One region of the Paenibacillus sp. alder61 genome, then DNA from elsewhere that is predicted to be linked to it. Evidence: riboswitches for the same ligand, from Rfam matches in the RefSeq annotation. Region 1 holds a riboswitch; the other holds the start of a gene.

Region 1 (14,602 bases):
AGGTAAGACAAGGTGAGCGCTTAACCCTCGAAGACGGGGTGTATCTATATGAAAGCGACGATTTGTTGACCATTGGTCAGTTGGCGAACGAAGTCAACTTGCGCAAGAATGGCAAGAAGGTTTATTTCATAGAAAATATGAGCTTGTATTTTACCAATGTGTGCGAATCCCACTGCGCCTTCTGCAATTTCCGCAAGGATCAGGGGGAGGAAGGGGCCTACACGCTGTCGGGCGAAGAAATGGTCGCCTATGTCGAGCAGCATATTACCCCTGGCGTCCGGGAATTTCATATTGTCGGCGGACATAACCAGCATGTTCCTTTCCAGTATTATGTCGACTCCCTCAAAGCCCTGAACGAGAGATTCCCCGACATTACGCTGAAAGCCTACACGGCGGCGGAAATCGAGTTCTTCACCCGAATCAGCGGGCTCAGTACCAAAGAAGTACTGACGGAACTGCAAAAAGCAGGCTTAAAAACGCTGACCGGCGGCGGAGCGGAAATTTTGTCCGATCAATACCGGCAAAAAATGAAAGTGGAAAAAGCCAATGTCGACCAGTACCTGGATGTTCACCGGACAGCGCACCAACTGGGAATGAAAACGCATACAACCATGCTTTACGGATCGATCGAATCGCATGAGGACCGGATTCGCCACATGCTGCAAATCCGCGGACTTCAGGACGAAACGAACGGCTTCATGGTGTTCATCCCGCTGTCCATGCAGCCGCGGAACAAGAACGCCGGCATTATGCGCCGGAACTCGGCGTACGAAGACTTGAAGACGATCGCGATCAGCCGGCTGATGCTGGACAACATTCAGCATATCAAGGCTTATTTTATCAATATCGGGGTACAGTTGACCCAGGTCGCTTTAACTTTCGGAGCGTCCGATGTGCACGGCACGATTCTGAAGGAGCAAATCAGCCACGCCGCGGGGGCGCTTACGCCGGATGGCTTGACCCGGAAAGAGTTAATCTGGCTCGTGAAGGGAGCGGGGCGCATCCCGGTTGAACGGGACACGTTCTATAACGAAATCGAAGTTTACGAATAAGAAGCCTCATACGAGGTTCAGTTATTTAAAAAAGGCTTTACGGCGGGCGGCAAGCCCCCTGGCAGAAGGGGAACGATAGCGATGAGACAACTTGTCATTCTGGGTGGCGGCTATGGTGGAACAATGATTGTGCACGAGCTCTTCAAAGGAGGGATTCCGGCGGATGTCCGAGTCGTCCTGGTGGATCGGCTCCCGTTCCAAAGCTTAAAGACCGAATATTACGCGCTGGCGGCCGGAACGGCATCGGATTATGAACTTCGCGTTCCCTACCCCCACCATGAAGGACTGACGATGAAATACGGGGAGGCCGCTTCGATCGACCTGGATCGGCGGATCCTATATTTTGCGGACGAGGCGGAGGAACCGCTGTTTTACGATCAGCTCGTCATCGCTCTGGGCTGCACCGACAACTATCACAATATCCCGGGCGCTAAGGAGTTCTCCTGCAGCATCCAGTCTTTTGCCTCGGTACGGGAATCCTACATGCTTTTGAACAATGCGAAGCCCTACAGCAAAATCAACATCGTCGGCGGGGGACTCAGCGGGGTCGAGCTCGCCGCCGAACTGCGGGAAAGCCGCCCCGATCTGAATATCGCCCTCATCGACCGGGGGGCGCGTCTGCTGTCGGCCTTCCCGCAAAAAGTGTCCGCCTATGTGACCAACTGGTTCCACGAACATGAGGTCGAGACCCGCTCTCATATTTCGATTACTTCTCTGGAGCAGGGCGTGATTCATTACGAAGGCGGAGACATTGCGTCCGATGTCACCGTCTGGACCGCGGGAATCCGCCCGGTGGAGCTCGTTCAGAACTTGAACGTGCCCAAGGACCGGCAGGGCCGGGTCGTCATCAACCCGTACCATCAGATTCCCGATTACCCGGAGGTATTCGTCTGCGGCGACTGCGCCAGCCTCCCGTTCGCTCCCAGCGCTCAGGCGGCCGGAAGCCAGGGGCACCAGATCGCGGAAGTCCTCACCGCGCTTTGGCGCGGCGAGACGCCGAAACTGCAGCCAATTAAGCTGCGGGGCACGCTCGGCTCGCTCGGCAAGAAGGCCGGATTCGGCCTGATGGGCAAAACCCAGGTGACCGGCCGGGTGCCGCGGCTGTTGAAGAGCGGCGTGCTCTGGAAATCGAAGCATCATTGGGGCTGAGGCTGATGAATAGGCTGATGATTGGGTTGATTATCGGGGCGGCTCATTCCGCGTTCCCATCCATCTCGGCGATGAGTTCTATGATTCGCCGATACAGCCCTTCGGCCGTCTCCGCTTCAACGGTTTCCCCGTCGAGCAGACAGTATGGGGACATATAACACATGCCGCACCCCGTAAGGCAGCCGTATTCATAAACTTCACAGTGCTGCTCCTCCTTCAGCCGGTTCATGATTTGATCGGTGCCGAAGGCGGCGTTGTTCGCACAAAATTCAACAATATGTTTCAAGCTGGTCCTCCCCGTCAGCGAAGCATTTAAATTTAAAGTTTTTTGTAATATAATATATAGGAAAGGAAAGGAGTTGAAAACCATGAGTGAGAACGTACAAGATAAATTGTATGACGAAGTTCTGGAAGTTTTGGATAAACTGCGCCCCTTCCTGCAGCGCGACGGCGGTGACGTCGAACTGGTTGACGTGGAAGACGGTATCGTGAAGCTGAAACTGATGGGGGCCTGCGGCAGCTGCCCAAGCTCTACCATTACCCTCAAAGCAGGGATCGAACGCGCCCTGTTTGAAGAAGTGGAAGGCGTGCAAGAGGTCGTACAAGTATTTTAATGATATACAACGCAAACATAAAACACGGTCCCCCGGAGTATCCGGCGAGACCGTGTTTTTTTTATGGTATATGGAAGGGGTGTCAGGAGGGCTTCACCCAAGGCCGAATCGGGTCCAGGCCCCCGGAGATGTCCATAATGTTGCCGGTAATGAAATCGGAGTCATGATGGCAGAGAAACGAGATCACCCGCGCGATATCCTCGCCGCTCCCCGGGCGGCCCAGCGGGGTTTCCCCGTCGGATAATCCGCGCGCTTCCCGGATGGAAATCTCCTTGTTCCGGCCCCGGATGTCCCCGGGACAGACCATATTCACCGTAATGCCGAACGAAGCCTCTTCCACCGCCAGCGTCTTGGTGAAGGAGACCAGCCCGGTTTTGGCGGCGGCGTAGACCGCACGATGCGGCCAAGCCCGCGATTCCGCGGCGTGACCGAAGCCGAAATGAATGATCCGCCCCCAGCCTTTTCTCCGCATGTCCGGCAGCACGAGATGGTCCAGCAGCATCGTGCCGACCAGATTGCCGTCGATCATGGCCAGAATCTCCTGCTGGCTATAGTCCGCAAACAGCTTGCGCTCCCGGATAAACGGCCCGGCGTTATTCACCAGAATATCGACCGGACCCAGCGAGCCGCGGATTTCTTCCACCAGCGCCTCGATCTCCTCCCGCCGGGAGACATCGGCCCTCACGGCAATACAGCGCACTCCCGTCGCTGCGATTTCGGTACGAAGCGCTTCCGCCTCCGCCTCGCTATGTACATAGTTCAGCGCGATATGGCATCCCTGCTCTGCCAGCATCAGGGCGGTCTTCTTCCCCAGCCCTTTCGCACTGCCCGTAATCAGGGCGACTTTTCCCACCAACGTCGTTTCCTCCTCACGTAAGGCCTTCCATTTCAGTATAAAAGATTTGCACCGTTCCCACAAACCGGGGAATGTGACCTGAACCGGCACTAGCGGTGCATTAAAACTGATATGGGTGCTAACATTGCCGGCCTTAATGGGATTTATTCGCCGATTTCAGCGGCGGCGTGACGAACTGGGTCTGATACCCGCAGCTTCTAGCTTTTCCAGCCGCCCGCCGAATAACGGCCTTTTGGGCCGCTATTTCGCCCCGATTTGCGTTTTCGGGAAAAATAGCGGCCAAAAAGGGCCTTATTTCATTGATGGGGGTCCCAAAATCAGGTTTCGGCCCGACTTTCTCTAAAATAAGGCCCCAAAAGACCGCTATTTCACGCCAAAGAGCCAAATTCGACAAAATAGCGCCTCAAAACGCCGCTATCGCACTGGTCGGCCCGCCCCCCAAAGCTCAGCTGCAACAAAAAATCCGCTGCCGGATGGCAGCGGGACGAAGCTAAAGCTTTTTTATTAGAATACAGGAACCAAAGCGCCTTTATAGGTGTCTTCGATAAATTTCTTCACATCCGGCGAAGTCAGCGCCTTGGCCAATTTTTGGATGGCTTCGGAATCTTTGTTGTCCGGACGGGATACCAGAATGTTGGTGTACGGCGAATCTTTGTCCTCGATGAAGAGCGCGTCGGTCATCGGGTTAAGCCCGGCTTCAAGCGCATAGTTCGTGTTGATCAGCGCCAGGTCCACTTCTTCCAGTTGGCGAGGCAGCATAGCCGCATCCGCTTCCTGGAACTTCAGGTTCTTCGGATTTTCCACGATATCCGCTTTCGTCGCCGTGATGCCCGCTTCTTCTTTCAGCTTGATCAAGCCTTGCTTTTGAAGCAGCAGCAGCGCGCGTCCGCCGTTCGTCGGGTCGTTCGGGATCGCCACTTTGGCGCCGTCCTTGATTTCGTCGGCCGATTTCAGCGTTTTGGAGTAAGCGCCGAAAGGTTCAACGTGAACGCCTACGACCGGAACGAGGTTAAAGTTGTTTTGTTTGTTTTGCTCGTCCAGGTACGGCTGATGTTGGAAATAGTTCGCATCCAGCTGCTTCTCGAAAACTTGCACGTTCGGTTGCACATAGTCGGTGAATTCTCTGACTTCGAGCTCAACGCCTTCTTCTTTCAGCTTAGGCGCGACGAATTTCAGAATGTCGGCATGAGGCACGGTAGCGCCAACCACCAGTTTGACCGGCTCGGAAGCCGCCGGAGTGTTCTCCGCCCCTTTGTCCGCCGCGGGTGCGTTGCCCCCGTTGCCGGCAGCGGCGTCGTTCTTGGCCGCGTTGTTTCCGCAGGCTGCCAAAACCAGCACCAAAGCCAGCGTCAGCAGCGAAAATGTCCATTTCTTCATCACAGTATGACCTCCCAAAATGTTTTTGAATAAGGATGAATCTATATTTAATGTTCCTTATTTCCGGGTAAAATAAATCACCAGCCGGTCGCCCAGCATTTGCAGCACCTGCACCAGGACGACCATGAAAATTACGGAGACGATCATGACTTCCTTCTCGTAGCGGTAATAACCGTATCGGATCGCCAGGTCACCGAGCCCCCCGCCGCCGACCATCCCGGACATCGCCGTGTAGGATACGAGCGTCACCGCGGTAATCGTCATCCCGGCGATCAGGCCGGGCAGCGATTCCGGCAGCAGGACCTTGCGGATCACCTGGAAGCTCGTCGCGCCCATGGCATGCGAGGCTTCGATTACCCCGCGGTCCACCTCGCGGAGCGCCGTCTCCACCAGCCGGGCGAAGAACGGAGCGGCTCCGATCACGAGCGGCGGAATCGTGCCTTCCACCCCGGAGGAAACGCCCATGATCGCCCGCGTCAGCGGAATCAGTGCGACGATCAGGATGATGAACGGCACCGAGCGGATAATGTTCACGATGAGCGACAGAATCCGGTACACCCAGCCGAGAACCGGCGAAGCCGATCGCGAAAAACTGTACAACAGCACCCCGAGCGGCAGCCCGATCAGGAACGTGAACAGGGTGGCGTAACCCATCATTTGCAGCGTGTCCGTGGACGCCGTGCCCATTTCGGACCAGTCGATTTTGGAAAAGTCCAAGCCCCACATTACCCGATCACCTCCACATCAAGATCCCGTTCTTTAAGCAGGGACAGCGTACGTTCCACCTGCCCGTCGTCCCCCTCGAAGGAAACGGTGAGCTTGCCGTACGGCACATCTTTGATCGTCGAGATCGTTCCCTGCAAAATCGCGAAGTTGACCCCGGTTTCCCGGACCACCTGCGACAGCACCGATTCGTACGTCTTCGCGCCGAGGAAGGTGATCTTCACCAGCTTCGACCAGGCCGGATGAGGAACGGAGCCGGCGAGCTTCAATCCTTCCTCGCCCTCGCCGCCGGTTGCGTCCCGGTTGATAAACTCCCGGGTTACAAAATGCCGCGGCTTGAGGAACACTTCGGTCACCGGCCCTTCCTCGACGATACCGCCCTGGTGGATGACCGCCACCCGGTCGCAGATGCTTTGAATAACATGCATCTCATGCGTAATGAGCAGGATGGTGAGCCCGAATTTCCGATTGATGTCCAGCAGCAGGCGCAGGATCGAGTCCGTAGTCTGCGGGTCCAGCGCGGAGGTCGCCTCGTCGCAGAGCAGAACATCCGGATCGCTGGCCAGAGCCCGGGCGATACCGACACGCTGCTTCTGTCCGCCGGACAGCTGGGCGGGGTATTTCCCCCGGTGCGCCTCCAACCCGACCAAAGCAAGCAGCTCATCCACTTTTTTCTGGATCTCCGCCTTCGGCGTCCCGATCAGCGTGAGCGGAAAAGCGACATTGTCGTAAACCGTGGCGGAAGACAGCAGGTTGAAATGCTGAAAGATCATTCCGATTTTACGGCGCTTCTGCTGCAATTCCCGCTTGCCCAGCTTGGTCAGGTCGACACCGCCGACCCAGACCTCGCCTTCCGTCGGCCGTTCGAGCAAATTGATGCAGCGGATGAGCGTACTCTTACCCGCCCCGGAGTGCCCGATGACCCCGAAGATTTCCCCCTTGTTCACCTTCAGGTTCAAGCCGGACAAGGCGGTGGTCGTCTTTCTCTTGGTGCCGTATATTTTAGTCAACTGTTTGAGTTCGATCAAACCGATTAGCCTCCCGCTCTCGAAGTTTCATAATAAAAAGATAAAAAATAAAAGAGCCCGACAGATTCCGAGGGCTCTCTTTACGTAAAGACAATGCCTTCTCATCTGCCAAAACCGTCTCATGCATATCATGCACGGTTTTGAAGGATTTAGCACCATGACACTCGCCCGCGGCTGCGCTAAGGATGCGTCTTACTGCCGGGTACGAATCGGTTGCTGGGCTTCATCGGGCCTTTCCCTCCGCCTCTCTCGATAAGAAAAATATGAAATTAAGGATGAACATTTGCTGTAAGATCCTGAAACTATTTTTGAGTATAGAAGCTTTCCGTACTTTTGTCAAAGGAAAAATAGAAAAAAGATTTTCCAGCCTTCCCGCTACTTGGCCGAGACTTTTTTCCAGCGCTCATTGGTGTAGTTGAACACCGTTTCCAGCGTCTCGCACACCATAAGGTACCCGTTCTCCAAATCGCGGAGATGCCGGTCCAGGTCTTCAAGCTCGATTTTGCCGTGAAGGGCCTGGTGCCGCTGCCATAGATCATCCTGCATTTCCGAGTTCATATAGTGAATCTCCGTGTTTCTGCGCTTTCTCAGCACGGCCATGGCTTCCTTATGCCTTTCTTTAATGGCGACCAGCCGGTTGCCGAGGTCGGGATGCACCTTTAAATATCGGAACTGCCGCAGCACCGTGAAATAGGAAAAATGCGCCTTCACCTTGGACGTTTTCAGGTCATACAGCTCGTTCAGCACCGTTCCCAGCTTGTCCAAAGTGGAAAACACGCGAATAAATCCGTCTTTATAAAAGAAAACATATCGCGCGTAGTCGCTCCGTTCGGCGGGATCCATGTCCTCCACAAAGTTATGCCGTACTTTGCGGCGGAAAAAACCGGCCGCGTGCAAGCACTGCTCCAGCTCATCCAGAGAAGAGATCAGCCCCAGCGTCCAGATTTCCAGCTTCCGAAAGTCATGCGTCGGATCTTTGGAAAGCTCCGTCTGTTTTTGCAGCAGCTTCGTCGTCTGCAGCATGGCGTTCATCGTATTGGCGAGCAATCCCTCATTTTCCCTTGGTGGTTCGCCCAGCAAGCTTCGCAGCATTCATAATCCCCCGCTTCTATCGTTGTTCCCGAGCATGTCCAGAGAAAACATGAGGTTCTCTTGACCTGTAGATTATATCTTTTCCCTCCCCCGCAACCGTTCATCCCAAGCGGAAGATGAATTACGGGGCATTCCGGTGGACTGTTGAGGCCGAGCCCAAATCGTTGTTCGGATCCCCGGCTTCCCTGGTCTTTCGGCTGCCGGCCAGTTGCCACGTTCGGACGCTCATATAGCTGAGCACCCCGAAAAGCGCGGCCAAAACGAGGATATGGGCCAGCGAAGTGAACAAATAGACCTCGTAATTGGTCAACGTAAACACGATGCTTGCCCCGGTCAGCACCTGCACCACGACCAGCACGGCCGCCGCAATGCCGAGCGAACGCATTTCCCTGTTGCCGGGATGCTTCCAGAAGGCGATATGGCCCAGCGCGGCGACCATCACCAGCAGCACGGCCGCGGCCACCCGGTGAATGAAGGCGATTCCAACACCGCCCGAGAGCTCGGGAATCAACGCGCCGTTACAGAGGGGCCAACCCGAGCAGCCCCCGGCCGAATCGGTATGGCTGACATAGGCGCCGATATACACCACGATATACGTGTAGGCGGTGGTGAACCACGTAAAATTGCGGAACCGCCGCGACACGGTATAGTTTGGCGCCGATTTTCCCTGCTTCTCCCGCGTTTCGTCCTCGCGGATCCCCAGCACGAGCATCACGGAGCTGGCGAACGCGATCAGCGAAAAGCCGAAATGCAGGGCCATCACGGGCGAAGAGGTCGGATAAATTACCGCCATCGCTCCCATAAACGCCTGCACCATAACAAAGACGAGCGCGAGGAAGGCGTAAAACTGCAAATCCCGCCGCTGTTTACGGTAAAGCCAGAAAGCCACGAATGCGGCTACGGACAAGAGACCCGCCGCCCCGCTCACCGCGCGGTGCGAGTATTCGATCAGCGAAGCGATCGTATGGGCCGGGACAAACTTACCGTGACATAAAGGCCATTCGTTGCCGCAGCCCAGCCCCGATTCCGTCTTGGTCACGACGCTTCCGCCCAGGGTGGCCAGAAACATCACCAGGCAGGAGATGTAGCTGAGCCATTTCAATTGTTTCGTATTCAAGGCTTCTCACCCGCTAGATCGTATTGGAGTTAAACACAAGCGAACACACTTTAGACTTCCGTGTACAAATCATACCCATTATACCCGAAAGGGCGGGTGGAATCATAGAGGTCTGTTACAGATTGTTCACCAAACAAGCAAACCCCCGGTTATTTTCCCGGGGGTTTGTGATATTCCGCATTTCATTTAAGTCGCTTATTCTTCTTTTCGTTCCGCCGTATCGTTCAGGGTACGGTAGACATCGATCGCCTTGTTCAGGAAATCTTCGATTTCTTCCCGCGATTTGCGCAGCTTGTTGACGAAGCGGACCAATTCCCGACCGTCCGCGTAGGCCACGAAGCTGGGAATGCCCAGAATGTTCTGTTCCTGACTGACATCTCCCACCTTGTCCACATCGACTTCGATCAAAGTCAAACGGTCCTTGTACTTCTCCTCCACGTCCGGCATAAACGGATCGATAAACTTGCAATCCCCGCACCAGTCGGCTTTAAATACCGCCACGACCAGATTTCTCGATTGAATGCTCACCTGAAATTCGGCAGCACTTTGCACCTGTTTCATGCTTCTTCCCTCCTGGTTCAATTCAAAATGGATTTTTCGCGTTCTATGTAAAGTCAACCAAAAGCGCGAGTGGAAGTCAAATTTCATGGCCATACTGGAAACAGAGCTTTTTTAAGGTACGTGAACAAGAAAGCGAGGAGTCCCATGAAGCAACTGCCTGGAGACCCGGACAGACCGTTCAAGGCCCCGGGGATCATGGAGTTTATCCGCCGGCTGCCGTCGGCGATCGGCGAGGCGGTCAAAGGCAAAGCGGCCGGGATTGCCGACTCCAGCCGGATGCGGGAAGAGCGGATTCCGCTCGGCTGGAACGAAATCGCGGCCCGGACCGTCGCCGGGGAGATCGAGGAGCTGCTGCGCCGCGGACCGGCCGACCGGGCCGGGCAGGAGAGCGAATGGAGCGAAGCGGACCGGGCGCTCGCGGAGGAGATCGCTCAGGAGACCGGACGGGCCGGCATCAGCAATATCACCCGCACCGAAGCTTACCTTGCCTGCTATCAGGCCTATCCGGAGCTGCATTGGGCGTTTCTCGCCCATATGGTATCCCGGAATGCCGGCTGGAATATGACGGATTTGCGAGGGCGTGCGGCCGATCTGTTGGACGAGCAGCGGAAGCGGTCCTATTACCGTTTCTTGGAGCGGAGCAATGCGTTGATTTTTCAGGATGCCTATCCGCAGCTCCTGCTCTATATGAAAAGCCGGGAGCTGGGGGCCAGCCATTTTCACCTGCTTCCTTATTTTCATGTATCCCGGTTTATGCGGCCGTTCTGGGAACGGTTCTGGATCGACCGGGGGAGCGCGCTCTTGACGGTCGGTCTGATTGTCAACGAGCAGAATTACATTGAGAAACGGGTCATCCGCCATCCGTTCTACCGCAAGCATGTCACCGGGCAGCCGGCCTTCCATGTGAACAGTCTGGCCGGGTTGAACCAGGTCGTCTTCCCGCTCCTGGAAGAAGACGACGGGGAGGGCCGCCGGGAGATGGGAGCGGAAGCGGTGCGCCGGCTGGCCGGGCGCGTCGTGTCCGACTTCAGCGGCCTCGCGGACCGCATCGCGTTAGGCAAAAGCCTGTACGCGATGCTGATGGGCCTGCGCGCCGTGCGCCGCGGCGCGGAGCGCTTCGCCGCGCGCGTGCCGCACAGCGGCTCGCGCGCGGACTATTGGCCGGAATGCTTCACGGCCAATAGAGAAGAAGCGCTGACCTCCGCGGCGCAGGGGTCAGCGCTTCTGGCCGGCGGGGCGCTGCCGCCCGGCCGGCGTCTTTACAGCCCCAAGCTGCTCGACGCTTGGGGCGACACGCCCTATGAGCCAATTTCCCGTGAGGATTGGCTCAGGGACACGAGCGCGCTGAACGCCATCAGCGCGCCGCAGCCGCCGTTTCTGTGCGACATCAGTCGCGAACATCGCGGCGGCATTCTCAAGGTCGCCCTCGCGCATGACGCGGCGGGCGACCCGAACGAAAGGCCGCACTAGCCAAACGGCTGTGCGGCCCCCCGCCCCCGCCCGTCCGCGGATGCTTAGTCCGCGGACCCGGCGCGCCCTTGGCGCTGCAGCCGCATCAGCGGCGACAGCAGCTTGCGCAGCGGGCCGGGATAGCTGGACAGCTCGTCCCGGCGGACCACCCGCAGCAGCACCAGCATGACCGGATACAGCGCCACTACGGCGAGACCGACGATCGCGCAGGTCAGGAAGAAGGCCACCCGGTCGGGCAGGATCGAAACCATTTGTATGCCGGCCTGGTTCAGCCCGTAGCCGACGGCCGCCAGCACGACCAGGGTCGGCAGGAAGCCCGTCCAGCGGCTGCCCATAATGGAGAACGGCACGATCTTCTTCATCGCCCGGACATTCAAGAGCGTAATCAGGAAGAAGCCGAGTCCCGTGGCAAGGATGATGCCGTAAATACCCCAGAATGGAGCCAGCGCATAGCTGGCGGCGAGTTTTACGGCAATCCCGATCATGACATGAACCATCGACAGGTTCGCTTTGCTGATGCCGAGCAGAATCGAGTTACTGGTCATCATCGTAATCTGGAAGATGGTCATCAATGTCAGCAGCGCCACGATGCTGCTGCCGTCCCGCGTACTGAACAGCAGGCCGTTGACGGAATAAGCGGCGGTGCTGAGGGCCAGGATAATCGGCATCCCCGTCAGGATAGACACGCGCATCGCCAGCGTCACCTGTCTTTTCAAGTGCTCGCTGTCTCCGCGGGCATACGCCGCCGAGATGATCGGCACAAGGGACTGGCTCAGCGCGATGGCCAGGATCGGCGGAATGCCCGCGATCATTTGCGCCCGCGCGCTGAGGATGGCGAGAACATTCGTCGCTTCTTCCGCACCCAGTTGACCGTTCAGCAAAGGCTTAAGAATCGAGGTGTCGATAAAGTTCACGGCCGGCACGGCCAGCGCCGTCAGTACGATCGGAATCGACAGCTTGAAAATCTCTTTGTAGATCCGGGACAGCGGCAGCCGATTCTCCCGCGCTTCCTTGGAAACGAGGCGTTCCGCGCGGTCGCTCTTCCGCACCTTCGCGTTGAAATAGATCATGACGATCAGGGCGGCAACTCCGCCGAGAACCGCGCCAAACGTCGCGCCGGCGGCGATTTTCTCCCCGGAAAAGCCCCAATGGTAGAACAAGAACGCCAGAAGAATCCCTGTGATGACGCGGACGATCTGCTCGATAACCTGGGATACCCCGCCCGCGATCATAATGTTGCGGCCCTGCAAATAACCCCGGATAATCGCGATCAGCGGGAAAAGCAGGAGCGCCGGCGCCAAGGCGCGAATCGCCACGGCCGATTCCGGCAATTTCGTCAAGGCGGCATAATAAGGTGCCATCACATACAGTAGAGTAAACATCACTACACCGGCAAATGCGGCGAAAATCAGGGCCGCCTGATAGACCCGGCCGGCTTCTTCGGGACGGTCCAGCGCATGGCGTTCGGACACCATTTTACTGAGGGTGCTGGGAATGCCCGCCGTCGCCAGGGTAAGCAGCATAAAGTAAGCCGTGTTAGCCTGACCATAAACGGCATTCCCGACATCGCCCAGAATATGCTCCAGCGGAACGCGCTGAAACAGCCCGAGCAGCCTGGCGATCAGGGCGGCCCCGGCCAGAATCAGCGTGCCTTTTATAAAAGACTCTTTCTTCGACAACCAAAACGCCTTCTTTCTAGAACGAAATGACCCAGATAAAGAAAATGATGATCATGGCCAATTGGAGCACGATTTTGACGACGATGCTGCTGAACAGGCCGACGACGGAGCCCACCCCGACTTTAAAAGCCTGCTTGGGCGACTCCCCTCTGATCAGCTCCCCGATCATGGCGCCCAGCAAAGGCCCCAGAATCAGCCCGAACGCGGGAATCAGAAACGGGCCGACGATAATGCCGATCGTGCTAAGCCAGACGGAAAGCTTGCTGCCGCCGAACTTTTTGACGCCCCAGGCCCCGACCGCATAGTCCGCGATCAGCAGCGCCACGACGATCAGGGTTTGGATGGTCCAGAACAGCCAGCCGAACGGCTCGAACGAGAAGAACCACCCGTAGACGAAAAAAGCAAAGTATACGGCGAGGACCCCCGGCAATACGGGATACACCGCCCCGGCCATGCCGATGACAAACAGGGCGATGACCAAAATCCAACCGAGCACAGCCATCCTTTACGCTCACTCCTCCGTCAAAATATAGTCGCGGATAATCCAGGCGATGCCATCGTCATTATTCGAAGCGGTGACGACGTCCGCGTTCTCCTTGACCGCAAGCTGCGCGTTGCCCATCGCTACGCCGAGCCCGGCCGCCTGAATGGCCGCCAGGTCGTTCAGGCTGTCGCCGATCGCCACGGTCTCCGACATCTCCAGTCCCAGCAGATCGCATACGATCCGAATGCCGGTGGCTTTATTCACTCCGGCCGGATTGATCTCCAAATTGTACGGGGAGGAGTTGGTAATTTCCAATCCGCCCAGGTCCTGCAACCGCACGATAATGTCGTGGCGAATCGCGTCGTCTTCCGTATGGTACCCGAATTTCATCCACTGGTTGAGATCCAGCAGCGCCGGGTCCCAATTTTTCTCGTTATAGCTGCCTTCCACGGCATAAGCCCAGAACCACACGCCATACTCCACCGCGATCGCGTGCATGTTGGCGATCAGCGCTTTATCTAGCAGCTCCCGACGATATAATTCGGTCGGCGATTTCCAGACTTCGCTCCCGTTCACCGTGATCATCGGCGTATTGAGACCCAACTGCTTGCCGAACGGCGCGGCTTCGTCGTAACCTCTCCCCGTGGAGAAACAAACATGAACCCCGGCTTCCGCCGCACGATGAATCCATTTTTCCGTCTCCGGCGAAATTTGGTGGTTATCGTTCAACAGCGTTCCGTCCATATCCAGCGCCAGCAATTTATACTTCAACTTCAACAGTACTCCTCCATTCCGCTTTTACGACTCTGTTCTTTTTATTTATCGGTTCTCATAGCATAACGCCATTTTATCACAAACGGCAGGACCCAACAAAGACGGTAGCGCGGCGGAAGGGTGGTATTGGCACATTCGCGGCGTTGGTGGCGTTGGTGGCGTTGGTGGCATCCGTGGCATTGGCCGCATCCGTGGCATCCGTGGCATTCGCTACATTCGCGGCATTGGCGCATCCGTGGCATTAAGACATTTGGTGCATACTGACGAATCAGGCAATAAGCAGCTGTAGGGGCGTGATTTTGTCGAAAAAGACGACTTTCCGCGAATTAACGGACGTATGGGACTTTATTTTACGAAGCTGACGTTAGAATAGCGGCCCGAACTACACTAGGGGTTGCATTAAACCTGACACCATCCCGCCGATCCGCGATCTCGCTTGCCCCCCGTTATAATAACGGCCTTTTGGGCCGTTATTTCGCCCCGATTTGCGTTTTCGGGGAAAATAGCGGCCAAAAAGGGCCTTATTTCACTGATACGGGTCCCAAAATCAGGTTTCGGACCGATTTTTCCTAAAATAAGGCCTCAAATGACCGCTATTTCTCACCGAAGGGACAAATTCGACAAAA
Region 2 (14,602 bases), on a different contig from region 1:
CCCGCGGCCGGACGAAGGGGTGATCGACGGTCCGATCGATCGGGATCCACAGGAGCCGCATCGCCGTATCGTGACTCCGGCCGGGTATCCGGCGGTGACCTTTTACAAGGTCTCCGAATGCTACGCGCTGGGCGCTATGGTGGACCTTCGCCTTGGCACGGGCAGGACGCATCAGATCCGCGTCCATATGACCTCGATCGGTCATCCCTTGATCGGGGACAAGATGTATACGGGAACCGGCGGCAGGGGCCAACTCCCTGTTGTTCAACCGCCCGGGGATTCCGGGCCGTTCGACGGCGTTATTCAACGTCAGGCCCTTCACGCTTCCGAACTGGGGTTTCGCCATCCCCTTACGGGGGAGGAGCTGCTTTTTCGCGTGCCCCTGCCCGAGGATATGGAGAACTTGCGGCGAAAGCTGCAGGATTTAGATAGTTAAGCAAGCAGGAGGAATCATTCGGATGAAAAAATTGAAGGTTTATCAATACCCGCCCTGCGGCACCTGCCGCAAAGCCGTGAAATGGCTGGAGGGCCAGGGCTATACGTTGGACTCGCGGAACATTAAGGAGACGCCTCCGAACGTGGAAGAATTGGAGGAAATGATTTCGCTGAGCGGTCTGGAATTGAAGAAATTTTTCAATACCAGCGGCGATGTCTACCGTGAAATGGGGCTGAAAGACCGGTTGCCCGCCATGTCGCGGGAAGAGCAGCTGGTCCTGCTCGCCTCGAACGGAATGCTGATCAAACGCCCGCTGGTGACGGACGGCAAGCAGGCGACCGTCGGCTTCAAGGAGGACATGTTCGAGAAGGCATGGGGATAGGCGTAATCATGAGACCAATTTACGAAGAAAGGAAGCGAGCGAAATCATGAACACCGGACAAAGCGGACGGGAGAGCATTCTGCTGGTTGACGGGATGGCCTTGATGTTCCGAGCCTATTATGCTTCGGCGGCCACGGGTTATATCCGGCGCACCAAAGCGGGGCTGCCTACGAATGCGGTTTATGGATTTATGCGGTATTTTTGGGACGCGGTCCAAAAGTTTTCCCCGTCGCATATCGCCTGCTGTTGGGATCTGGGCAGCAAAACGTTCCGGACGGAGCAGTTTGCGGCTTATAAAGGCAACCGCTCGGAGGCGCCGGATGAGCTGATTCCGCAGTTTTCGATCATACGGGACGTTATGGAAAGCTTGGGGATTCCCAATATCAGCAGCCCGGGTTATGAAGCGGACGATTGCATCGGTACGCTGGCCGCCAGGTTCAGCCCGGAGATGGAGGTTCTCATCCTCACGGGGGACCATGACATGCTGCAGTTGGTGAATGAGCGGACAAGCGTCATTATTATGAAAAAGGGCCACGGCAACTATATGGTCTACACGCCGGAAACCCTGATGGAAGAGAAACAACTGGCTCCCCGCCAGATTATAGATTTGAAAGGCCTGATGGGCGATACCAGCGACAATTATCCCGGCGTGCGCGGCATCGGCGAGAAAACCGCGCTGAAGCTTGTCCAGGAGCACGGGTCGGTCGAGGGGATTCTGGCCAACTTGGACGCTTTGTCCAAATCGGTCCGGACCAAGATTGAGAACGACTTGGACATGCTGCATCTGTCAAGACGGCTGGCGGAGATCCGCTGCGATGTGGAATTGGCGTGCGGCGTCGACGAATGCCGCTTTGTCATGAACGCGGCCGCGATCGCTTCCAAATTCGAGGAGCTCGAAATGTCCAGCATCGTTTCGTGGATGGGACTGGCGGCCACGCCATGACCTTGGACAAGTGGCAGACGTTTTTGGATAAATGAAAAGCAGCGATCCTTCCGTACGGAGGGGTCGCTGCTTTTTTACAAAAATAGGAATTGGTGTTGCGTTAGCCCGAAGGGTCTAATGGCCGTAATCGCCTCCCTTTGAAGCCTGGCGGGAGGATAAGGGTCATTTGCGGCCTTATTTTGTCGAATTCGTCCCTTCGCTCAGAAATAGCGGTCTTTTGGGGCCTTATTTTAGGGAAAACCGGGCAGAACCCCTGATTTTTGGACCCGCATCAGTGAAATAAGGCCCTTTTTGGCCGCTATTTTACCCGAAAACGCAAATCGGGTCGAAATAACGGCCCAAAACGCCGCTATTATAACAGGCGGCAAGAACGATTGCGGATGAGGCAGCACCCATATCAGTTTTAATGCAACGCTAGTGCCCCATAAAGTCCGCTATTCCTTCCGCATGAGCCGAATTCCACAAAATCCCGCCGCTTAAGGCGCTTATTCATCTTTATCTGTATGGCTTCAAAGGAAACAGGTCGTTGACGGTGGAGCACAGCATGAGCGTGATTTTTCTATCCATGTATTCATTGAGCTTCACTGTCGTATAAAACCTGGCCGCTTAAAGATAAATCATAACCTTGAAAGGAGCCCAGCTCCTGTCTGAATTCGGGGGATTTGACGGTATCGAGAAACCGCTCGATCCAGGCGGCCGTACTCTCCGTTTTGAGGACAACAAGGTCGTATCTTTCCTGGATTAATGGGATAAATTCGACTTCGCTGATGAGGGATACGGCGTTTTCGATGCCTACGCCGACATCGGCTTGTCCCGCCGCGACTTTGCCGGCCACCGCCAAATGGCTGGTCTCCACATCCTGATATCCATCGATCCCGGCTCGGGATATGCCGTGCAAGCGCAGCTGTTCGTCCAGGAGCACCCGGGCGCCGGAACCGATCTCCCGATTGATCAGCTTGATGTCCTTCCGTCCGAGGTCGCTCCAGGTTTCTAATTGTTTGGGGTTTCCGCGGCGGACGTAAAGACCGGCCTGACGCATCAGCAAATTGACCACGAGGTAAGAATGGCCGGTCAGAATTTTGGTGATATACGGCAAATTGTATTCCCCGGTGTTCCCGTCCAGCAGATGCGTGCTGACGATGTCGCTGTTCCCCTGGTACATGGAGATCAGCCCATCAAGGCTTCCGTCGTGCGAGCGCAGGGGGCGCAGCCCCGGCTGCGTCCGCTCGAGATGCTTGGCCAATAAATCGAGGCTCAGATCCTGGCCGGTAATGACCAGGGTTCCCGGAACCCGCGAAGCGTCCCGGGAAAGGCGCCGGTCCGAAGCCGCCGCCGGCTGCGGCGGAAGGCTCTGGCCGCCGACGGGGAACGGCTCGCTTTGAGGCCCGGAAGGGACAGCCCCGCTTTTGGCTACTCTTTTGTATTGCTCCAAATCATCCGCGTCGATACGCATTTGTTTCCCGACACGGTACGCGGGCAAGCTGCCCTTTTTGATCAGGTCGTAAACCGTTAATTTAGATACTTTCAACAGCTTGGCAACTTCTTCGGCTGTATATGAAATCTCGCTCATTCGGAGACCTCCAATGACGAATTTATGTCTAATTATAACTAGTTATATTCAAATATAACAAAATAGAATAAAATATATTTATCTAATTCTATGGGAGGCATACATAAATGCGGCATTTCTCTGGTTCCCGTTTCCGTGGAAGTACGCTTGTATTTATTTTAATGGTTGTCATCGGACTCCTAACCTCATGCGGCGTACCGTCCGATAAGGCGGCCACACAACAGGCGGCATCCGACTCCGAAACGGCAGCGACCGTTACGCTGACTATTTCGGCGGCGGCCAGTTTAAAAGAGAGTCTGGAGGAGATCGCTCCGCTCTTTGAAAAGGAACAGCGGAATATCCGGCTGACCATGAATTTCGGCGCATCGGGTTCGCTGCAAAAGCAGATCGAGCAGGGAGCGCCCGTGGATCTGTTTCTATCGGCAGGCCAAAAACAGATGACCGCCCTGATGGACAAAGGGCTCATCAAGCCTGAAAGCAAAACGGACCTGTTACGGAACCGGCTTGTTCTGGTTCGGCCAGCCGACGCTACGGGCGAGCTTTCCTCCTTGGCGGATTTGAAAAAAACGGATTTCGGGACGATCGCTCTGGGTGAACCCGAGGTGGTTCCCGCCGGCGCATACACCAAGGAAGCGCTGGAGCATACCGGATTATGGGAGGCGCTTTCGTCCAAAATGATATTCGCCAAAGATGTTACACAGGTGCTCACCTATGTGGAATCGGGAAACGTGGATGCCGGCTTCGTTTATGAGAGCGATGCGAAAGGTTCTTCGAACATCCAAACCGGGCTCGTGGTCGATGAAGAAAGCCACGCTCCTATTCTTTATCCGGCAGGCGTGGTGTCCGCCTCCGAGCATCAAGAGGAAGCCGGCCGGTTCTTGCAATTTCTGCAATCCCGGGAGGCTCGTCAAGTGTTTGTTGACCACGGGTTCACGGTACCGGAGTAAGCGGCATGATGCATGCTTCGTTTTGGTCGCCTGTTCTGCTTTCCCTTAAGGTATCCCTTCTCGCCGGAACCTTGGCCTTTTTGCTTGCCGGATGGTTGGCCTGGCTTATGACGGGACGGAAATTTCGCGGGAAAATTGTGCTTGAAACGATCATTATGCTTCCTATGGTACTGCCGCCTACCGTAGTCGGGTTCCTGCTGCTTATGGCCTTCGGACGCAGGAGCTTTATCGGCCGGTGGTTTGAAGCGCTGTCCGGCCTGCCGATCGTCTTTACTTGGGGGGCCGCCGTCCTGGCGGCCGCCGTCGTTGCTTTCCCGCTGGCGTATCAGTCGGCCAAAGCCGGCTTCGCTTCCATCGATCGGGATCTGCTGGCCGCCGGCCGATCGCTGGGGGCCTCCGAGCCGCAGCTATTGCTCCGGGTCGCTATCCCGCTTGCCGGACGTTCCCTGACAACCGCGTTTGTGCTGTCTTTTACCCGGGCTCTTGGCGAGTTTGGAGCGACGCTGATGCTGGCCGGCAACATTCCCGGAAGAACCCAGACGCTGCCGACGGCCATTTACATGGCTGTGGAGTCGGGCGATACCGGAGCGGCCTGGGCTTGGGCGGGCTGGATGGTGCTGATCTCCTTCCTGCTGCTGGCCTGCTTCGGCCCCCGAACGGAACGGAAGGAATAAGCGGATAAGTAAAGACCGTTAATCCGTAAAATAGGCATCTCCGACAACCTGGTACAAAAAGCTGCGCAGTTCGCCGCCCTCTTCCTCATTCAGGGCGAATACATGCTCCAGGTAACCTTCTTCCTCAAGGTCGTCGGTGCCCAAGATCGCGGTTTTTCCGTTCTGGAGATCGGTCACAAGTTTCTTGCCGTAAAAACGGTTTGTCGTGGTGACAGCCAGGTCAAAACGTTTGAGGGAGTTTCCGATAAAAGTGACAAAACGGGTGGATGTGCTCTCCGTGCTGTCGGATAAAAAGTCCAAATCCTGATTTGATGCGGTCATAAGCTGTGCCTCCTATAAAACGAGTTGTCTCCTGTCATTATAGCGGATATTCGGTCGCTCGTGGAAATGGCGATGAAAATAATCCGGATTGACAATCTCCGAAAAAATGGTACTATTAGTAACAACAGTATACGACTAGAGGAAGCACCTCTCTTGAATCATTCGGGAGAGGTGCTTTTTTTGCGTTTTTGGATTGAAACGCCTGTCGTTGCTGACAGTCGAAGGAGGTAGAAGGGATGCGGATTGTTTTTCTGAACAGCCTGGAGAAGAAGGATGGCGGGGCCACCGCCGGCGATGCCCAGGTATGGATCGGCGAAGAGGACGGGGTTTGGAGGATGGGGTGGAACGAATCGACGGGAGAGGAGGAAAGCGAGACAATTTGGTACGAAGGCGGTTCATGGTCTGAAATGCTCCATATTTATCGGCATAGGCTGGTCATCAAGCTCGGCGAAGGCTACCGTCCGGTGATCGAAGGGATATGGGATGAGAGGGAGGAGTTTCACGGAAGGGGCATGGCCGCGCAGCGGCTGATTTGTTACAGCGAACTTCACGAGAACGAAACGCTGTACAATGAGCTGTGCGGTTGGCGGCGGAAGAAAGCTTCCGCCGAACGCAAGGCCCCCTATCTTATCGCCAGCAACCGGCTGCTTCGCCTGATCAGCGTATTTCGGCCGCATACGGTGGACGAATTACTGCAGCTGCCTGGAGTAGGAGAGAACAAGGCGGCCGAATACGGGACCGAATTGCTTGCGTTAACCGCGGCGCAGGCTGGAGAACGGCCGGGCGAGTTTCCGCTCGATTGGGTGGAACGGGACATCGACGACGATACCTTTCGTTCCTGGATGTATAGGCAGAAGGAAGCTAAATTCCGCATGGAGATGGAGAAATTCAGCCTGCGCCGTCAAGCGCTGGAAGCGATGGCCCAAGGCGGCAATTTGGAAGGAATCTGCGAACGGACAGGTCTCGAACGGAGGGATGCCGTCGAACTGCTCGAGCAATTCGAGAAGGACGGGTACACGACCGAGGCGCTCGTTCAGTTGGAGTTGCAGGACATGCCGGCGGAGGAGAAAAGCTCCATCTGGCAGGCCTTTGAGGAACTCGGGGACGCCTTCCTCAAACCCGTGCTGCAGCGGGCTTACGATCAGGAAACGATAGAGACGGCCAATCTGGATCGGCTTTATGAACGAATCCGCCTGCTCCGCCTTTCCTATCGTCGGCATAAGGATCAGGCGCAGAAAGCCGGATAACTCCTAAATAAACAAAACAGCGCGTTTTCTCCGTTCAGCCTCAAGGGAAGGCGTAGATGGAGAAAAGGCGCTGTATTTTTTAAAAGCCGCGCTTATTGTACTAAATCCAGTCCCGCTTGCGGAACAGATAGAACATGCCTGCGCCGAGGACGATCATGACGCCCAGGACGACATAATATCCGTATTTCCAATGGATTTCGGGCATGTGTTCAAAATTCATCCCGTATATCCCTGTAATCAGGGTCAACGGAATGAAAATCGTGGTGATTGCGGTGAATACGCGCATGATTTCATTGGCCCGGTTGGCGATCGCCGCTTGATAAGCTTCTCGCAAGTTTCCGATCAATTCTCGAAAGGTGTCGAAGTTTTCGGAGATTTTAACGGCATTTTCGTAAATATCGCTGAAATACTTTTGCAGCTGATCGTCGATCAGTCGCAAGTCTTTCTTATTTAAAATATTGATAACTTCCTTTTGAGGGCCAAGCACTTTCTTCAACCACAAAATTTCGCTTCGCAGACCGATGATCTCGTTCAGGTGCGAGCGTTTGGTGTGCATCAATATATCTTCTTCCAGCTTTTCGATTTTGACTTCGATGCGGTCACCGACAATGAAGTAGTTGTCGACCACGAGGTCGATGAGAAAATAAAGAAAGCGGTCGGGTTCGCTGACTTCCTGTTCCCAGAGAATCGGCTTGACGGCCCGCAGTTCGTTAATTTTCTGCTTCGTCACGGTGATGATGTAGTGTCTTCCCAAGAAGATGTTTAGCGCCCGCAGAAAAATTTCCTCATCATCATAACGGATGCTGTTAACTACAATAAAGTAATGGTTGTCGTAGGTTTCGATTTTCGGACGCTGCTCCTCCTCGGTGAGGCAGTCCTCAACGGCAAGATCATGCAGCGAGAACAGCGGTTGAAGCAGCGCCAGGTCATCAACGTCCGCGTCAATCCAGTAGAAGCCTTCCTCAGGCGGGGTTGTCGTGAGTTCCACGTCTTCGACCGGCTTAAATACACCGGCCACCACATGACGGATTTTCATACCAATCACTCCCTTTTCCGGCCTAGGCAGCCGGGATATGCTCATTTTTGGTTTGAGCACAGGAAAGGATCAGCACGGCGAACGCCGAAAAAGGCGTTTTATGAAAACACCGGGAAAAGAAAGTGCCCGTTACCCTCCACGTGGCGCCTGCTGATCGGTTTCCTATGCGGTTGTTTCTTCAGGTCCATGCGCTGCGGACTCGGGTCGCCTTCCATTTCTCGGATTCACCTCTTTATCATGAGTTTATGGGTTGCCTTTTTAGCACTTGTCTAGTATAACGCCGGGGGTTGAAATGTTTCAAGCCAAAAAGTTGTGGATAAAAAATGGCGTACGCCTTGTTAAAAAAGAGAATTCATGTATAATGAAATCAACCTGATTCAATTAGAATTTTAACAACAGAATATTTAGACGATTTTCTTATCAAGAGTAGGTGGAGGGACTGGCCCGATGATACCCGGCAACCGGCGATACGTCGCACGGTGCTAATTCTTGCAGAGCTTGGGAGCATGATGTGATGCTCTTAGGTTTCTGAGAGATGAGAGAGGCGCATTCAGGAATAAATGATGACCTTTCTCTTTGGAGTGAGGTCTTTTTCTTGTTATTGCCCGCTTTCACGAGGTAACCCAGTAAAATCCCCAAAAAAAAGGAGTTGGAATGTAATGCCGATTAAAGTACCGGATCATCTGCCGGCCAAGGAAGTGCTTGCGAACGAGAATATTTTTGTAATGGATGAGAGCCGGGCCTACCAGCAGGACATTCGGCCCCTCAGAATCGCCATTCTGAACCTGATGCCGACGAAAGAAACGACGGAATCGCAAATTTTGCGTTTGCTCGGCAACACGCCGCTCCAGGTGGAGATCGTATTGCTCCACCCCCGTTCCCATATTTCGAAGAATACGTCGGCGGAGCATTTGGAGATGTTCTACAAAACCTTCGACGAGATCAAGAGCCGGCGGTTTGACGGCATGATCGTGACGGGCGCGCCGGTCGAGCAACTGGCTTTTGAAGAAGTCAACTATTGGGAGGAACTGAAAGAGATCTTCGAATGGAGCAAAACGCATGTCACTTCGACCATGCACATCTGTTGGGCTTCCCAGGCCGGTTTATACTACCACTACGGGGTCCGCAAAGTCCCGCTCGAGAAAAAATGCTTCGGCATCTTCTCCCATACCGTCAACAACCCCCGCGTAAAATTAATGCGGGGCTTCGACGAAGTGTTCCAGGTTCCGCATTCCCGTCATACGGACGTATCCCGGGAGGATATCGAGCGGTCCCCGGAGCTCGAGATTTTGGCCGAATCGGAGGAAGCCGGTATCTACCTCGTCGCTTCACGGGACGGGAAGCAAATTTTTGTGACCGGACACTCGGAGTATGATGCGGGTTCCCTGAAGTGGGAATATGATCGTGACGTCGCCAAAGGGCTGGAAATCGAGCTTCCGGTGAACTATTATCCGAACAACGATCCCTCCAAGCCCCCGCGTTCGACTTGGAGAGCGCATGCCAACTTATTATTCTCCAACTGGCTGAACTACTATGTGTATCAGGAAACACCGTATGATATCGATGAAATGGCCGAACTTATATACCATATTTGATTAGTGGAGGGGTACGCAGTGGCAAAAAATAAAAAATGGCATTTGGACAGCAGGCTGGCTCAAATCGGATCGATCGAGGAACCGGTCACCGGAGCGGTTACTTATCCCATCTATCAGGCGACCGCTTTCCGCCATCCCCGGCTCGGGCAGAGTACCGGGTTTGACTATTCGCGGACGAAAAGTCCGACGCGGACCGTGTTGGAAGAGGCCGCGGCCGCCCTGGAAAGCGGAGATGCGGGTTTCGCCTGCAGTTCGGGCATGGCGGCGCTTCAGACGGTTTTCAGCCTGTTCTCGCAAGGGGATCATCTGATCGTCTCCTTGGACTTATACGGCGGAACTTACCGGCTGCTTGAACGGATTCTTTCCCGGTTCGGAATCACATCCTCCTATGTCGATACGAACGATCTGGACGCCTTGGAAAGCGTGCGGAAACCGAACACCAAAGCCGTCTTCATCGAGACGCCGACCAACCCGTTGATGATGGTGACCGATCTTGAAGCCGTAGGGCTGTGGGCCAAGCGCCATGGGCTGCTTACGGTGGTGGACAATACACTGCTGACCCCTTATTTTCAACGTCCGCTGGAACTGGGTGCCGATATCGTCGTACACAGTGCGACGAAATACTTGGGCGGCCATAACGACGTGCTGGCCGGACTGATCGTGACTAAAGGGGAGGAACTCTCCCAGGAAGTCGCCTTTTTGCATAATTCGATCGGGGCGGTGCTGAGCCCCTCCGACTCCTACCAGCTTATGCGCGGCATGAAGACATTGGCACTGCGGATGGAGCGGCATGAAAGCAACGCGCTGGCGATGGCCGAGTTTTTGCTGAAGCATCCGCAAATCGCCGAGGTATTTCATCCCGGTTTGCCCGATCATCCGGGCCATGACATCCAGAAACGGCAGTCCAGCGGTAATACGGGCATCTTTTCCTTTAAGGTTACGGATGCCCGTTATGTGGAACCGGTGCTGCGGAACCTTGAACTGATCGCTTTCGCCGAGAGTTTGGGCGGCGTGGAATCGCTCATGACCTATCCGGCCGTTCAGACGCATGCGGATATTCCGGCCGAAATCCGCGATGCCGTCGGGGTGGATGACCGGCTGCTCCGCTTCTCGGTCGGGATCGAGCACCCCGCCGACTTAATCGAAGATCTGGGCAGAGCCTTGGAAGCGGCCCGCCGCGAAGTGGAAGAGGGGGGCGCGAAATGAACGACCGGAACCGGGAAGAACGGCAATCTCCGAAATTGGACACCCGGCTGATCCATTTTGGCAGCGAGGTGGATCCGGCAACCGGAGCCTCCAGTGTCCCGATTTACCAAGCTTCGACTTTTCATCACCACGATATTTTTAATCCTCCAACGCATGATTACAGCCGGTCGGGCAATCCGACCCGCCAGGCGTTGGAAGATTATATCGCGGTCCTGGAAGGCGGAGTGCGCGGCTTCGCCTTCGCCAGCGGCATGGCCGCCATTTCATCGACCTTCATGCTGTTTTCGGCCGGCGATCACCTCATCGTGACGGAGGATGTTTACGGGGGTACATACCGGCTGCTTACGCAGATATTAAGCCGGATGAACATCGAGACGACCTTCGTCGATATGACGGACCTGGAAGCGGTCAAGGCCGCACTCCAGCCCAATACGAAGGCCGTATATATGGAAACGCCGTCCAATCCGACGCTGAAAATTACCGATATCGGGGCGGTCGCCGAATGGGCGCGGGAGCACGATCTGATCAGCATCGTGGACAATACGTTTATGACGCCGTATTATCAACGCCCGATCGAGCAGGGGGTCGACATCGTGCTGCACAGCGCGACCAAATTTCTCGGCGGGCACAGCGACGTGCTGGCCGGGCTTGCGGTGGCCCGGGACGACGCGTTGGCCGATCGTTTGAAATACGTACAGAACGGCCTCGGCACCGTACTCGGAGCCCAGGAATCCTGGCTGCTTATGCGGGGGATGAAGACGCTGGGGGCTAGAATGGCGCACAGCGAAATCAGCGCCCGCAAGCTGGCGGACTGGCTTGCCCGCCGCCAGGACATCGCGGCCGTTTATTATCCGGGTCTCGCGGAGCATCCCGGCCGTGAAGTCCAGGAAAAGCAGTCCAAAGGTTACGGCGCCGTCGTTTCGTTCGATGTCGGTTCCGGCGACCGGGCCAAACGGGTGCTCAGCCGAGTGAAGCTCCCCCTCGTCGCGGTCAGCCTCGGTGCCGTTGAAAGCATCCTATCCTACCCGGCGATGATGTCGCATGCGTCCATGCCGCCGGAAGTCCGGCTCGAACGCGGGATTACCGACGGTCTGCTGCGCTTCTCCGTAGGCCTGGAGGATATCGGCGATTTGCTCGCCGATTTGGAACAGGCTTTGGAGGCTTAAACGGCAAGGCCGCCGTATTTAAATACCGAGCACGAACAGCACCCGAAATGGATCGGGTGCTGTTTTTATGCGGATGAATATGTTACGATTTGAATATTGAATGTTTTGACATTTTATTGACTTATATATTCAGGAGACGCAAGGAGGCAGCGAAATGACTGCAATCAACCCTATATTAGACAAGGCGTTACGTGGCGAGCGTCTGGATCTTGAAGATACGATCGCATTATTCGAGTCGGAGGAAGTCGAGAAAATCGGCCATGCGGCAAATGTTCTGATGGAGCGTAAGCACCCCGATCCCATTACGACCTTTGTCATCGGACGGAACGTAAACTATACGAATGTCTGTGATGTATACTGCCGGTTTTGTGCGTTTTATCGCCGCCCGGGTTCGGAGGAAGGATATGTCTTGCCGGATGAGGTCATTTTCCAGAAAATCCAGGAAACGATCGATGTCGGCGGCACGGAAATTTTGATGCAGGGCGGAACGAACCCGAATCTGCCGTTCAGTTATTACACGAACCTGCTGCGAGCGATCAAGGAACGGTTCCCGGACATTACGATGCACTCCTTCTCTCCGGCGGAAATCATGAAAATGAAGGAAGTCTCGGAGGGGCTCTCGCTGGAAGAAGTGCTGCGGGAAATCCATGCCGCCGGCCTGGATTCGCTGCCGGGAGGCGGAGCGGAGATACTGGACGACCGCACCCGCCGCAAAATCAGCCGGCTGAAAGGCTCCTGGCGGGATTGGATGGACGTGATGCAGACGGCTCACAAAATCGGGATGAACACAACGGCGACGATGGTCATCGGTTTCGGCGAGTCGATGGAAGAGCGCGCCCTCCACTTGCTGCGCGTCCGGGAAGCACAGGATGAGTGCCTCCAAAACGGCTATCCTTCGGAAGGGTTTCTGGCCTTCATCCCTTGGACGTTCCAGCCGGACAACACGAATCTCAAGGCGGAGCGCCAAACGCCGGAATCCTATTTGAAAACGGTGGCGATCAGCCGCATCGTGCTGGATAACATCAAGAACCTGCAGTCTTCCTGGGTCACGATGGGACCCGAGGTCGGTAAGCTGTCGCTACAGTACGGCTGCAACGATTTCGGCAGCACGATGATCGAGGAAAATGTCGTTTCCTCGGCAGGGGCGACTCATAAGGTGAACATCGAATCGATTCTGTCGATTATCCGCTCTGCCGGCAAGACACCGGCCCAACGGAATACGAAGTACGAAATTTTGCGCGTATTCGATCAAAATTCCAGCATCGAACGCGACTTTATCATGCAGAATTAAAGACTGTTTCTTTTGGCAGTTCTGGCTATCTTTCCATAAGTCCGCCTCGTATATCCGTATCCTTCCCGCCATATACTTTGGGAAGGATACGAAAGGGGGAGGACTTATGGATTTTTTTTCGCTACACATGGCCACCCGCGGTTTACCAACGGAACGACGATTCTTGGATTATATTTGCGATGAGGAGAGTGCGGTACATAAAGGGGCTGCCCGGATAAAGACGCATTATGCTCCCGATGGATCCGGTCTGCTCGTTGTATTGTCGGCAACCGGAAAAGAAGGAACCAATACGGATGAAGTACGGCGTCAAGTTATAGAGGATCTCGCCCGAGGCATTTCCCGTTTTATTGTGGAGGTCAAGGAAGTTGAACTGGCTGGTGAGGAGGCCTCCAAACGGTATCGATTCTCCTCCCGCGAGGAGGAAGAGGCGGTGGCGGGATTTTGCGCCAAAATGCTGTCCGGTGAAGAAGAGGGGGATCGGGCGGCTCAACGGTACAGGATGAACGAGATTCGGACGGCGCTCGCCTCCTACTTGGAGGAAGCGCGCTATTTGGACATCGACGGATTCATCGAGTTTCGCTTAAAAGCTTATAAGGACAAGCTGCGGGAAATGGTGGACCTGGCGATGGAAGAATATCTTCTGGATCAGCAGTATGAGGAATTTATCCACCTGCTGCAGTATTTCGTTCATTTTCAGGAGCCGTTGACCCAGCTCGTTCATCTCATTCACAAGGATGATCAAGAATTCGGGATATATAATGAACAGTTTGCCAAAATAACACCGCCTTCTGTCGGCGGCGTCATTGCTCAAATGGCGGATCAGGAGATGGAGATGGAGGATATGGTCGTCAGCGCTTTAATTTCGTTGTCGCCACAGCGAATACACATTCATACATCCCGTCCGGAAGCCCAGATCATCGCCACGATTACCCGGATTTTCGGAGAGCGGGTACAATTGTGTCTGCAATGCGCGCATTGCATTTCGCTCAGCAAGGAATCCAGGCCGAAGAACCAGGAAACTTCGGGTTCTTGACGTCTCCCGAAGGAAGGCTTATAATTTACAGGTAATTCGATTTGACATTTCATTATGAAGATTCATTTGCAAAAAAGCGTCGACAAAGACATGAACCGAAATGACAGGACATTTCCAGAGAGAGGGAACCCGGCTGAAATTCCCTTGTGCACCGGTTTTGGTTTACCCCTTTGAAGCTGTGGTTTTGAACCTGCCGCATCCGGCAGCATTAGAAATCACCGGGTCATTTCCGTTACCAAATGCTTATTAAGGGCCATTCCGACAATACGGAACGACCGAATAAGGGTGGAACCACGGGTAAATAAATGCTCGTCCCTTTTCAGGGACGGGCTTTTTTTGTTGCCCTAATAGAAATATTATGCTTAAGGAGGATATAAATATGGCAATTCAAGTATCGCTGCCGGACGGTTCCGTCCGGGAATATGCGGAAGGAAGCACACTGGAGGATGTCGCGGCTTCGATCAGCAGCGGCCTGCGCAAAAACGCGGTGGCCGGCAAAATCAACGACAAGGCGGTTGACCTGAACACCAAACTGTCGAATGGGGATAAGGTGGAAATCATTACGCTCGATTCCACAGACGGCCTGGAAATTATGCGTCACAGTACGGCCCACTTGATGGCGCAGGCGGTCAAACGGCTGTTTGGCGGCAAGGAAGTCAAACTCGGCATCGGCCCGGTGATCGAAGACGGCTTCTATTACGACATGGATTTGGAACACCCGTTGAATCCCGAGGACCTGCAAAAGATCGAGAAGG

Evidence for each region. Region 1 has a riboswitch for S-adenosylmethionine ahead of LBW89_RS18130 (methionine ABC transporter ATP-binding protein). Riboswitches for the same ligand answer to the same signal wherever they lie in the genome.
Region 2: another riboswitch for S-adenosylmethionine. It lies ahead of metA (homoserine O-acetyltransferase MetA); the one in region 1 lies ahead of LBW89_RS18130 (methionine ABC transporter ATP-binding protein).

The regions. Positions count from the first base shown of each region.
Region 1 covers NZ_JAIUDG010000017.1:42,272-56,873, forward strand. The annotation lists gene mqnE (aminofutalosine synthase MqnE) at 1-1,052, shown strand, start outside; gene LBW89_RS18100 (NAD(P)/FAD-dependent oxidoreductase) at 1,134-2,201, shown strand; gene LBW89_RS18105 (DUF1450 domain-containing protein) at 2,245-2,487, opposite strand; gene LBW89_RS18110 (NifU family protein) at 2,570-2,815, shown strand; gene LBW89_RS18115 (SDR family oxidoreductase) at 2,898-3,671, opposite strand; gene LBW89_RS18120 (MetQ/NlpA family ABC transporter substrate-binding protein) at 4,176-5,048, opposite strand; gene LBW89_RS18125 (methionine ABC transporter permease) at 5,106-5,774, opposite strand; gene LBW89_RS18130 (methionine ABC transporter ATP-binding protein) at 5,774-6,799, opposite strand; SAM riboswitch class I at 6,898-7,058, opposite strand; gene LBW89_RS18135 (Cthe_2314 family HEPN domain-containing protein) at 7,175-7,891, opposite strand; gene LBW89_RS18140 (COX15/CtaA family protein) at 8,013-9,008, opposite strand; gene LBW89_RS18145 (thioredoxin family protein) at 9,204-9,569, opposite strand; gene LBW89_RS18150 (DUF2515 family protein) at 9,714-11,039, shown strand; gene LBW89_RS18155 (polysaccharide biosynthesis protein) at 11,084-12,718, opposite strand; gene LBW89_RS18160 (DUF456 domain-containing protein) at 12,735-13,220, opposite strand; gene LBW89_RS18165 (Cof-type HAD-IIB family hydrolase) at 13,230-13,973, opposite strand.
Region 2 covers NZ_JAIUDG010000024.1:44,395-58,996, reverse strand. The annotation lists gene LBW89_RS22275 (RluA family pseudouridine synthase) at 1-436, shown strand, start outside; gene LBW89_RS22270 (arsenate reductase family protein) at 459-818, shown strand; gene LBW89_RS22265 (5'-3' exonuclease) at 865-1,761, shown strand; gene LBW89_RS22260 (helix-turn-helix transcriptional regulator) at 2,333-3,331, opposite strand; gene modA (molybdate ABC transporter substrate-binding protein) at 3,439-4,278, shown strand; gene modB (molybdate ABC transporter permease subunit) at 4,284-4,952, shown strand; gene LBW89_RS22245 (DUF3055 domain-containing protein) at 4,971-5,273, opposite strand; gene LBW89_RS22240 (HRDC domain-containing protein) at 5,510-6,520, shown strand; gene corA (magnesium/cobalt transporter CorA) at 6,621-7,556, opposite strand; SAM riboswitch class I at 7,971-8,098, shown strand; gene metA (homoserine O-acetyltransferase MetA) at 8,216-9,151, shown strand; gene LBW89_RS22225 (PLP-dependent transferase) at 9,170-10,357, shown strand; gene LBW89_RS22220 (trans-sulfuration enzyme family protein) at 10,354-11,523, shown strand; gene mqnC (cyclic dehypoxanthinyl futalosine synthase) at 11,678-12,814, shown strand; gene ytxC (putative sporulation protein YtxC) at 12,921-13,847, shown strand; gene thrS (threonine--tRNA ligase) at 14,227-14,602, shown strand, end outside.